Regions from separate parts of the Citrobacter sp. GW821-FHT02E08 genome, predicted to be linked through region 3. Evidence: predicted binding sites of a transcription regulator. Region 3 holds the regulator's gene; each other region holds the start of a gene.
What was found. The regulator CRP, encoded in region 3, controls carbon source genes, mostly activating them, when cyclic AMP is high. The targets are predictions, from matches to a motif close to ATGTGANNNNNNTCACAT.
Positions count from the first base shown of each region.

Region 1: a site for CRP is predicted at 3,171-3,188, ahead of AC07UY_RS10785 (ABC-F family ATPase). Genes of this name have one in related genera too.
Region 2: a site for CRP is predicted at 2,599-2,616, ahead of aaeR (HTH-type transcriptional activator AaeR). Genes of this name have one in related genera too.

Region 1 is NZ_JBWKVL010000006.1:190,969-194,972, forward strand. Features, by position in the region: gene AC07UY_RS10780 (glucuronyl esterase domain-containing protein) at 69-1,361, shown strand; gene AC07UY_RS10785 (ABC-F family ATPase) at 1,464-3,056, opposite strand; gene ldtB (L,D-transpeptidase) at 3,290-4,004, shown strand, end outside.
Region 2 is NZ_JBWKVL010000001.1:32,438-36,441, forward strand. Features, by position in the region: gene yhdP (AsmA2 domain-containing protein YhdP) at 1-50, shown strand, start outside; gene tldD (metalloprotease TldD) at 126-1,571, shown strand; gene aaeR (HTH-type transcriptional activator AaeR) at 1,652-2,581, opposite strand; gene aaeX (p-hydroxybenzoic acid efflux pump operon protein AaeX) at 2,764-2,967, shown strand; gene aaeA (p-hydroxybenzoic acid efflux pump subunit AaeA) at 2,975-3,907, shown strand; gene aaeB (p-hydroxybenzoic acid efflux pump subunit AaeB) at 3,913-4,004, shown strand, end outside.
Region 3 is NZ_JBWKVL010000003.1:392,063-396,066, reverse strand. Features, by position in the region: gene AC07UY_RS06180 (YheU family protein) at 1-214, shown strand, start outside; gene AC07UY_RS06175 (phosphoribulokinase) at 268-1,137, shown strand; gene AC07UY_RS06170 (OsmC family protein) at 1,184-1,588, opposite strand; gene crp (cAMP-activated global transcriptional regulator CRP) at 1,897-2,529, shown strand; gene AC07UY_RS06160 (YccS/YhfK family putative transporter) at 2,581-4,004, shown strand, end outside.

The DNA of each region.
Region 1 (4,004 bases), on a different contig from region 3:
AACAGAGACGCCCACGACGGGCGTCTTTGGGAGAGTCGGACATGAATGGACCCCTTCACGGAGTTTTTATGAACAAGACTATCTTAGCTGTCGTTGTCTCGCTTGCCGCCTTCACCGCCCCTTCAACCTTTGCCGCCGAAGGCTTCAAACCCAATTACGATGAAAGTAAAACAGGCACCCTGTCGCTGCCGCAGGCAATTCCGGCGGGCACAAAGGATGCCAGACTCACATGGGAAACAACGCGGCGTAGTGAAATTTTAAATCTGTTTCATGACAACGTGTACGGCAAAACTTTCACGTTTAAGCAGGTGAAAGTTATAAAAACATCGGCAAAGCATCCCTTAACGCTTTCCAAAGGCTATTGGCAGACCGTGGATTTATCGCTGGACGGTCGGCCTGCGCAATTGCTGATGTATATGCCTGATTCCGCCAAACCGGTGCCGGTATTCGTCGGGTATAACTTCTGCGGCAACCACGGGGTGACGTTCAATCCTGCACTGCCTGTTTCCACGCAATGGGCGAATCCGCTGGTCTGCGGCAGCAAAGTCGACCCCACACAGGTCACGACGCTGCACAATACCTTCACCCCCGCCTCGCGCGGCGTGCGCGCCTATCGCTGGCCATTCGATGACATCGTGTCGCAAGGCTTCGGTGTCGCCACCCTGTATTATGGTGACGTCGTCGCCGATAACCCTGCTGATTTTAAACGCTTTATCCAAACCAGCCGTCCCGGTGAAGCGGTGGGAGACTATTCCGCGATTGGCGTCTGGGCCGGCGGTTTAAGCGCCGTCGCGGATTATCTGCAGACCCGTAAGGATGTCGACAGCGACCGTCTGGCGGTCATCGGTCATTCGCGGTTGGGCAAAACGGCACTCTGGGCAGGCGCCAATGATTTGCGTTTTCGCTACGTCATCGCCAACAACGCCGGTGAAGGCGGCGCGGCGCTGGCACGCCGTAACTATGGCGAAACGCTGGCGTCAATCACCACCGATTTCCCGCACTGGTTCTCGGTCAAATACGCGAGCTATGCCAATAACATTGATGCGCTACCCGTAGACCAGCATATGTTGATCGACCTGATCGCCCCCCGTCCGGTGTATGTCGCCAGCGCGAAAGAGGATCAATGGTCAGATCCCAAAGGCGAGTTTTTATCTGTTGTGGCCGCCAAAAGCGTCTATCAGCTTTATACCGATGATATTTTCACAACCGACCAACAGCCAAAAACAGGACAGCCGTTACACAGTCGTCTGAACTATCACTACCGGGAAGGGGTTCACGATCTCTTTCATTACGACTGGCAGCAGTATCTGGACGTCGGTAAGAAATATTTGCAGGAAGACACGTCGGTGTCGAAGCGTTAAGTATGGGGTTTGTCACCTTCCCCAGACCACAAGCCGGGGGAAGGTCTCAGGAAAAATGCCCAATGTTGCATTGGGCATTACTCAGGCAGTATTAGAGCCTGATTATTCGACGCCTTTGCTACGCAGGTAATCTTCGTAGTTACCGGTGAAGTCGATCACGCGTTCCGGCGTAATTTCGATCACGCGGGTTGCCAGCGAGCTAACGAATTCGCGGTCGTGAGAAACGAAGATCAGCGTGCCCTGATACATCTCCAGCGCCATGTTCAGCGATTCGATAGATTCCATATCCAGGTGGTTGGTCGGTTCATCCATCACCAGAATATTCGGTTTCTGCATCATCAGCTTACCGAATAGCATGCGCCCTTTTTCACCACCGGACAGCACCTTAGCGGGCTTTTTGATATCGTCCTGGCTGAACAGCAGACGACCAAGGAAGCTACGAACAACTTGCTCGTCGTCACCTTCCTGTTTCCACTGACTCATCCATTCGAAAACGGTCAGATCGTTTTCGAACTCATATTCGTGATCCTGCGCGTAGTAGCCAATTTGCGCATTCTCAGACCATTTAACGGTGCCATTATCCGGCGCCATGTCGCCTACCAGCGCTTTCAGCATGGTCGATTTACCCACGCCGTTCGCCCCCAGGATGGCAACCTTCTCGCCCACTTCCAGCAGTAAATTGAAGTTTTTAAACAGCGGACCGTTATCAAAGCCTTTGGCCAGCGCTTCCACTTCCAGCGCGTTACGGAACAGTTTCTTGTCCTGTTCGAAACGGATGAACGGGTTCTGACGGCTGGAAGCCTTCACTTCGTCGAGCTTGATTTTATCAATCTGACGCGCACGTGACGTTGCCTGACGCGATTTCGAGGCGTTGGCGCTAAAGCGGCTAACGAAGGACTGCAGATCGGCAATCTGCGCTTTCTTCTTGGCGTTATCGGCCAGCAGACGTTCACGCGCCTGGGTTGCCGCCGTCATGTACTCGTCATAGTTACCGGGATAAACACGCAGCTCGCCGTAGTCCAGATCCGCCATGTGCGTACAGACCATGTTCAGGAAGTGACGGTCGTGCGAGATAATGATCATGGTGCTGTCGCGGTCGTTCAGCGTCTGCTCCAGCCAACGAATGGTGTCGATGTCCAGGTTGTTGGTCGGTTCATCAAGCAGCAGGATGTCCGGGTTTGAGAACAGTGCCTGCGCCAGCAGCACACGCAGCTTCCAGCCGGGAGCGACTTCGCTCATCGGGCCGTAATGCTGTTCTACCGGAATGCCAACACCCAGCAGCAGTTCACCAGCACGTGACTCAGCAGAATAGCCGTCCATCTCGCCGTATTTCACTTCCAGATCGGCCACTTTATAGCCGTCTTCTTCGCTCATTTCCGGCAGCGCGTAAATGCGATCGCGTTCTTGTTTCACTTCCCACAGTTCAGCGTGGCCCATGATCACCGTATCCAGTACAGTGAACTCTTCGAACGCAAACTGATCCTGACGCAGCTTACCAATACGCTCATTGGGATCGAGGGAGACGTTACCCAGCGTCGGCTCAAGGTCGCCGCCGAGGATTTTCATAAAGGTGGATTTACCGCTACCGTTCGCGCCAATCAGGCCGTAACGGTTGCCGCCGCCAAATTTGACGGAAATATTTTCAAACAGCGGCTTACTGCCGAACTGCATGGTGACGTTGCTGGAAACTAACACTGGCGTATCCTGAGAAAAATATGTGACAAACCGCATATTATGCCACAAGTCTTAAATAAGATCGCGTATTGTCAGGAGCAGGAATGCAGAACAAAAGGTCAGATCAAGGGAAAAATGTGATTTCGTACACATCTGATTTCCCTGTGAACCCGAATGCACATATAATGCGCTCCCAACACTACAGAATTCTCAACCCAATAGCCTGCCTGGCACTGAATCTCGCATAAATGAATATGAATATGAAATTGACAACGTTTTTCGCGGCGGCACTCGCAGTTGTTGGCTTTTGCAGCACTGCTTCAGCCGTTACGTATCCACTTCCGACAGACGGTAGCCGGGTGATTGGTCAAAACCAGGTCATCACTGTCCCGGAAGGCAACACCCAGCCGCTGGAATATTTTGCAGCCCAATACCAGATGGGTCTTTCCAACATGCTGGAAGCGAACCCTGGCGTGGATACCTTCCTGCCGAAAGGCGGTACGGTGCTGAACATTCCGCAGCAGTTGATCCTGCCGGATACCGTGCATGAAGGTATTGTCATCAACAGTGCTGAAATGCGTCTGTACTACTACCCGAAAGGCACCAACACCGTTATCGTGCTGCCGATTGGTATTGGCCAGTTAGGTAAAGATACGCCGATCAACTGGACCACCAAAGTGGAACGTAAAAAAGCAGGCCCGACCTGGACGCCGACGGCAAAAATGCACGCCGAATACCGTGCTGCGGGTGAACCGCTGCCTGCGGTCGTGCCTGCCGGTCCGGATAACCCGATGGGTCTGTACGCACTGTATATTGGCCGTCTGTATGCTATCCACGGGACTAACGCCAACTTTGGTGTTGGTTTGCGCGTGAGCCACGGTTGTGTGCGTCTGCGTAACGAAGACATCAAATTCCTGTTTCAGAATGTGCCGGTCGGTACGCGCGTTCAGTTCATTGATGAACCTGTGA
Region 2 (4,004 bases), on a different contig from region 3:
CGCAGATTAACGAAGTCCTGCGCCAGGCGCGTAAAGAAAGCCCGCAATGATTTGACGGGGGCGAGTAATTGCCCCAATCTCAGTAAATAGAACTTCTACCGCAGTAACTAACGAGTAGCAAAACGATGAGTCTGAACCTGGTAAGTGAACAATTGCTAGCAGCGAATGGCCTGAAACATCAGGATCTGTTCGCTATTCTGGGCCAACTGGCCGAACGCCGTCTTGATTACGGCGATCTCTATTTTCAGTCGAGCTATCACGAATCCTGGGTTTTAGAAGACCGCATCATTAAAGATGGTTCTTACAACATCGATCAGGGCGTCGGTGTACGTGCGGTCAGCGGTGAAAAAACCGGATTTGCTTACGCGGATCAGATAAGCCTGCTGGCGCTTGAACAAAGTGCTCACGCGGCGCGTACCATTGTGCGGGACAGTGGGGACGGTAAAGTGAAAACGCTGGGTGCCGTGGAGCATCAGGCGCTTTATACCTCCGCTGATCCGCTGCAGAGCATGAGCCGTGAAGAGAAGCTGGACATTCTGCGTCGCGTGGACAAAGTGGCGCGTGAAGCCGACAAACGAGTGCAGGAAGTGACTGCCAGCCTGACCGGCGTTTATGAGCTTATTCTGGTTGCTGCGACCGACGGTACGCTGGCGGCAGATGTTCGCCCGCTGGTGCGCCTGTCTGTCAGCGTACAGGTTGAAGAGGACGGCAAACGCGAGCGCGGTGCCAGCGGCGGCGGCGGTCGTTTTGGCTATGAGTTTTTCTTAGGCTCGCTGGACGGCGAAGTGCGCGCGGATGCGTGGGCAAAAGAAGCGGTACGTATGGCGCTGGTGAATCTCTCTGCGGTTGCTGCGCCTGCGGGAACGCTGCCGGTGGTATTGGGCGCAGGCTGGCCGGGCGTGTTGTTGCACGAAGCGGTAGGGCACGGACTGGAAGGCGATTTCAACCGTCGTGGCACGTCAGTGTTCAGCGGCCATATGGGTGAACTGGTGGCTTCTGAGCTTTGTACCGTGGTTGACGACGGCACGATGGTTGACCGTCGTGGATCTGTCGCCATCGATGACGAAGGGACGCCAGGCCAGTACAACGTATTGATTGAAAACGGCATTCTGAAAGGGTACATGCAGGATAAACTGAATGCGCGTTTGATGGGCGTTGCGCCGACAGGGAACGGGCGTCGTGAGTCTTATGCGCACCTGCCAATGCCGCGTATGACCAACACCTACATGTTGCCAGGAAAATCCACACCGCAGGAAATTATCGAATCGGTTGAATTCGGGATCTACGCGCCTAACTTTGGCGGCGGCCAGGTGGACATCACTTCCGGTAAGTTTGTGTTCTCGACCTCAGAAGCCTATCTGATCGAAAACGGAAAAGTGACGAAGCCGGTCAAAGGCGCCACGCTGATTGGCTCAGGTATTGAAGCCATGCAGCAAATTTCGATGGTCGGCAATGACCTGAAACTGGATAACGGCGTTGGCGTCTGCGGTAAGGAAGGGCAAAGCCTGCCGGTTGGCGTGGGTCAGCCGACGCTGAAGGTGGATAACCTGACGGTGGGTGGCACTGCCTGATTATCAGAGGCCGGATATACCCGGTCTGTGAATTTGATTCTTGCTCCAGGCCCGATACGCGCAGCGCTATCGGGCCTTTATTACTTTTCCTTTCCTCTGCCGTACATCCCCTGAAACAGCTTCGCCACGTCGACAAAGTAGTCCGTCAGATAGTTGATTACAACCTGCACTTTTAAGGGCAGTTTGTCTTTTTCGGTGTACAACGCGTAGACCGGACGGGGATCCGACTGATAACGGGGCAGTAAGATCTCAAGCTCTCCCCGATTGATCTCGTTGATCACCCACATCAGCGGGACGTAGGCGATCCCGGCACCTACCGTCAGCCAGCGGCTGAGCGTCATAGGATCGTTGGTCACGAATCTTCCCTGAGGGATTAGCCGGGTGGAGATCCCTTCCGGGGCGATCAGCTCAAATTCGTTATCCGGTCGCACGCTGTATTCCAGCCAGGAGTGGTTGCTGAGATCGGCAGGTTTTTCCGGTACGCCAAATTGTGCGAGATAGCTTTTTGCGGCGCAGACCACCATCGGCATGGCTCCCAGACGGCGAGAAAACAGGCTCGAGTCCTGCAACGCGCCGACCCGAATCACAACGTCCAGACCGTCGGCAATCAGGTCAGGGGCTGGAATACCTGTCACCAGGTTCACCGTGAGCCCGGGGTATTCTTTCAGCATCCTGGCGGTCAGTCCGGCAAGGACATTTTGCGCCATGGTTGAAGAACAACCGATACGCAACGTACCGATAGGGGTGTTGTTAAACGCATAGAGCTGCTCATGCACATCCTGGACTTCATGCAACATTCGGCGGCAGCCCTGGTAGTAAATTTTACCGGCTTCGGTAAGGCCAATGCTGCGAGTACTGCGGTTCAGCAGCTTCACCTGCAGTTCATCTTCCAGTTTTGCCACGGTCTGGCTAATGGAGGAGACGCTCATTTGTAGCTGTCTGGCAGCGGCGGTAAAGGAGCCAAATTCGACCACTTTGGCAAACACCGACATCCGTTTTAATCGTTCCATTATTCACTCTGGCTTAAAAGTGATTTAGATCACATATTATAGATAACAGCATAACAGTTACGCTAATATATTATTATTCAAATAACAGCAGTGTCGCTCTCGCCTGGCTTTCCTTGCCCTTCTCTGCGGTGACATTGGCTAATAACGCTATCGCCTGCACTCTCTCTACAATCAAGGTCAACATGAGTCTGTTTCCCGTTATCGTGGTGTTTGGGCTGTCCTTCCCACCGATATTTTTCGAACTTCTTTTATCACTGGCGATTTTCTGGCTGGTGCGCCGGGTGCTGGTACCGACAGGTATCTATGATTTCGTATGGCATCCGGCTCTGTTTAATACCGCGCTCTATTGCTGCCTTTTTTATCTGATATCGCGCATGTTTGTTTGAGGCTGAAGTGAAAACACTAACAAGAAAAATCTCCCGTACGGCCATTACGCTGGTACTGGTCATCCTGGCTTTTATCGCCATTTTTCGTGCCTGGGTTTATTACACCGAGTCACCGTGGACGCGCGATGCGCGTTTCAGCGCGGATGTGGTGGCCATTGCGCCAGATGTGGCAGGACTTATCACCCATGTTAATGTTCGCGATAACCAACTGGTGAAAAAGGATCAGGTGCTGTTCACCATCGATCAGCCGCGCTATATAAAGGCGCTTGAAGAGGCCGAAGCCGATGTGGCGTATTACCAGGTGTTGTCGCAGGAAAAACGCCTGGAGGCCGGTCGCCGCAACCGTCTTGGCGTTCAGGCGATGTCTCGTGAAGAGATCGATCAGGCCAACAACGTTCTGCAAACCGTATTACACCAGCTCGCGAGAGCGCAGGCTACCCGTGACCTGGCGAAATTAGATCTCGAACGGACCGTGATTCGCGCACCGGCAGACGGTTGGATAACCAACCTGAACGTCTATACCGGTGAGTTTATTACCCGTGGTTCCACGGCAGTTGCTCTGGTGAAACAGAACTCTTTTTATGTCCTGGCGTATATGGAGGAAACCAAGCTGGAGGGCGTTCATCCGGGCTATCGTGCGGAAATTACGCCGCTGGGCAGTAATCGGGTATTAAAAGGAAGTGTGGACAGTGTGGCGGCGGGGGTCACGAATGCCAGCAGTACCCGCGATGCGAAGGGCATGGCGACGATTGATTCCAACCTCGAATGGGTGCGACTGGCGCAGCGTGTTCCGGTGCGGATCCGTCTTGATGACCAGCAGAACAATCTGTGGCCAGCAGGTACAACGGCGACGGTCGTGATTACCGGTCAGCAGGATCGTGATGAAAGTCAGGACTCCTTCTTTCGCAAATTAGCGCATCGTCTGCGCGAGTTTGGTTAATCATGATGGGGATGTTCACCATCGCCAGCCAACACGTTCGCTTTGCGATAAAGCTGGCGTGCGCGATTGTGCTGGCTCTGTTTGTTGGCTTTCACTT
Region 3 (4,004 bases):
GATCCCCTGGCAGGAGTTGTCCGCTGAAACGCTGGATAACCTGATTGAAAGCTTTGTATTGCGCGAAGGCACCGATTATGGTGAACATGAACGTTCGCTTGCGCAAAAAGTCGCCGACGTCAAACGTCAGCTACAGTGTGGCGAAGCCGTTCTGGTGTGGTCTGAACTCCACGAAACGGTCAATATCATGCCCAAAAAGCAGTTGCACGAGTAATCCCCCGCTGAGGGCCGACTATACTAAAACGAGTGTTTATTCATGGAGTTGTTATGTCTGCCAAACATCCAGTGATTGCGGTAACAGGGTCCAGCGGCGCGGGGACCACCACCACCAGCCTCGCGTTCCGTAAAATTTTTTCACAGTTAAATCTACGCGCCGCCGAGGTGGAAGGCGACAGTTTTCACCGCTATACCCGCCCGGAAATGGACATGGCGATCCGCAAAGCGCGGGACGCCGGGCGGCATATCAGTTATTTCGGCCCCGAAGCCAATGATTTTGGTCTGCTGGAACAAACGTTCAGCGAGTACGGACAAGTGGGCAAAGGCCAGTCGCGGAAATATCTGCATACCTACGATGAAGCAGTACCGTGGAATCAGGTGCCGGGAACCTTCACGCCGTGGCAACCCTTGCCTGAACCGACCGACGTCCTGTTCTATGAAGGGCTGCACGGCGGCGTAGTGACGCCGCACCATAACGTGGCGCGCCATGTGGATTTACTGGTTGGCGTAGTACCGATCGTGAACCTGGAGTGGATACAAAAACTGATCCGCGACACCAGCGAGCGCGGACACTCCCGCGAGGCGGTGATGGATTCGGTGGTTCGCTCAATGGATGATTACATCAACTACATCACCCCGCAGTTCTCCCGTACGCATATTAACTTCCAGCGTGTACCCACGGTAGACACCTCGAATCCCTTTGCGGCAAAAGGCATCCCGTCATTAGACGAGAGCTTTGTCGTTATTCATTTTCGTAATCTGGAAGGGATCGATTTTCCCTGGTTGCTGGCGATGCTTCAGGGTTCATTTATTTCTCATATCAATACATTAGTCGTGCCGGGCGGCAAAATGGGACTGGCGATGGAGTTGATTATGCTGCCGCTGGTTCAGCGACTGATGGAAGGCAAAAAAATCGAATAATGCGCAGCGTTGCCGGATAAGCGTCACGCCCTCCGGCAACCTGAGATCACGCGGCAATCACTTCGTATGAGTGCGTGATATTCACTGCTTTTTCCAGCATCAACGCAACAGAACAATATTTTTCTGCAGAAAGATCAACAGCGCGCGAAACGGCGGCGTCTTTCAGATCATTGCCAGTCACAATGAAATGCAGATTGATATGGGTGAACAGGCGCGGCGCCTCTTCACGACGCTCGGAAGTGAGCTTCACTTCGCAGTTGGTCACATCCTGGCGTCCCTTTTGCAGAATAGACACCACATCAATCGCACTGCAGCCACCCGCGGCCATTAACACCATTTCCATCGGACTCGGCGCTTTATCACCGGAGTTACCATCCATCAAAATTTGGTGGCCGGAAGCAGACTCTCCCAGGAAGGTTAGCCCTTCGACCCATTTCACACGCGCTTGCATATTTCGTAACTCCAATGTTTCAATTTTCCTGACAGATTACGCGGACATAACAAATCTCGCAATGGAAGGCGACCTGCATCATGCTGAAGCGAGACACCAGGAGACACACGGCGAAAGCTATGCTAAAACAGTCAGGATGCTACAGTAATACATTGACGTACTGCATGTATGCAGAGGACATCACATTACAGGCTGCAGTACATTTTTAGCAGCCCCCTTCCCTGGCAGCGGGAAGCATATTTTGGCAACCCCAGAGACAGCGTCGTTTTCTGGCTCTGGAGACAGCTTATAACAGAGGATAACCGCGCATGGTGCTTGGCAAACCGCAAACAGACCCGACTCTCGAATGGTTCTTGTCTCATTGCCACATTCATAAGTACCCGTCGAAGAGCACGCTGATTCACCAGGGTGAAAAAGCAGAAACGTTGTACTACATCGTTAAAGGCTCAGTGGCAGTGCTGATTAAAGACGAAGAAGGGAAAGAGATGATCCTTTCTTATCTGAATCAGGGCGATTTCATTGGCGAATTGGGCCTGTTTGAAGAAGGCCAGGAACGCAGTGCATGGGTACGTGCAAAAACGGCCTGTGAAGTCGCTGAAATCTCCTACAAAAAATTTCGCCAACTGATCCAGGTGAACCCGGATATTCTGATGCGCCTGTCTTCCCAGATGGCTCGTCGCCTGCAAGTTACGTCCGAAAAAGTCGGCAACCTTGCCTTCCTCGACGTAACTGGTCGTATCGCTCAGACTCTGCTGAACCTGGCGAAACAACCCGATGCGATGACTCACCCGGACGGCATGCAAATCAAAATCACCCGTCAGGAGATCGGTCAGATCGTTGGCTGTTCTCGCGAAACCGTTGGTCGTATTCTGAAAATGCTGGAAGATCAGAACCTGATCTCCGCGCACGGTAAGACCATCGTCGTCTACGGCACTCGTTAACCCCGTCGAAATGGCGTATTACCCTGTAATGCGCCATTTTTGTTGGCACCGATGTGGCGAAGACTGATTTATCACCCTGAAATCAACTACGCACTGCGGCAAACGCTGGTGCTGTGTTTGCCTGTGGCGATCGGCCTTATCATTGGCCAGTTGCATCTGGGATTGCTCTTTTCTCTCGTTCCCGCCTGCTGCAACATTGCCGGGCTTGATACCCCCCACAAACGCTTTTTCAAACGCTTAGTCATTGGCGCATCGCTGTTTGCCGGATGCAGCCTGGCAATGCAACTGCTGCTCGCGCAAGCAATACCGCTGCCGCTGATTCTGACGGGTTTAACGCTGATTCTTGGCGTGACGGCGGAACTCAGCGCCTTGCATGCCCGACTCCTGCCTGCCTCGCTTATCGCCGCTATTTTCACGCTAAGCCTGGCTGGTAACATGCCCGTCTGGGAGCCGTTGCTGATCTATGCCCTGGGCACCCTGTGGTACGGGCTTTTTAACTGGTTTTGGTTCTGGCTCTGGCGTGAACAACCGCTACGCGAGTCACTCAGTTTGTTGTACCGCGAGCTGGCCGACTACTGCGAAGCCAAATACAGTCTGCTCACCCAGCACGCGGATCCTGAAAAAGCGCTGCCACCCTTGTTGGTGCGCCAACAGAAAGCGGTAGATCTCATCACCCAGTGTTACCAGCAAATGCACATGCTGTCGGCGCATCACAACAATGAATATAAACGCCTGCTGCGGGCATTCCAGGAAGCGCTGGACTTACAGGAACACATCTCCGTCAGTCTGCATCAGCCAGAAGAGGTGCAAAAGCTGGTCGAACGCAGCCATGCGGAGCAGGTGATTCGCTGGAACGCGCAAACGGTCGCCACACGCTTACGCATCCTGGCCGATGATATTCTGTATCACCGCCTGCCGACCCGCTTTAGCATGGAAAAGCAGATTGGCGCGCTGGAGAAAATCGCCAACCAGCATCCCGATAACCCGGTGGGCCAGTTCTGTTACTGGCACTTTAGCCGCATTGCCCGTGTATTGCGGACCCAGCGCCCACTCTATGCCCGCGACCTGATGGCGGATAAACAACGCCGACTCCCGCTGATCCCGGCCCTAAAAAACTATCTGTCCTTCAAATCGCCCGCTTTGCGAAATGCCGGGCGCATCAGCGTCATGCTGAGTATCGCCAGCCTGATGGGCAGCGCATTACATCTGCCGAAACCGTACTGGATCCTGATGACGGTGCTGTTTGTGACGCAAAACGGCTACGGCGCGACGCGGGTTCGCATATTGCACCGTTCGGTGGGTACGCTGGTTGGACTGGTGATTGCGGGTGTGACGCTACACTTCCACATCCCTGAAGGCTTCACGCTGGCGGGCATGCTGGTCATTACGCTGGTGAGCTATCTGATCATTCGCAAAAACTACGGCTGGGCAACGGTCGGGTTTACGGTCACTGCGGTGTATACCCTGCAATTGCT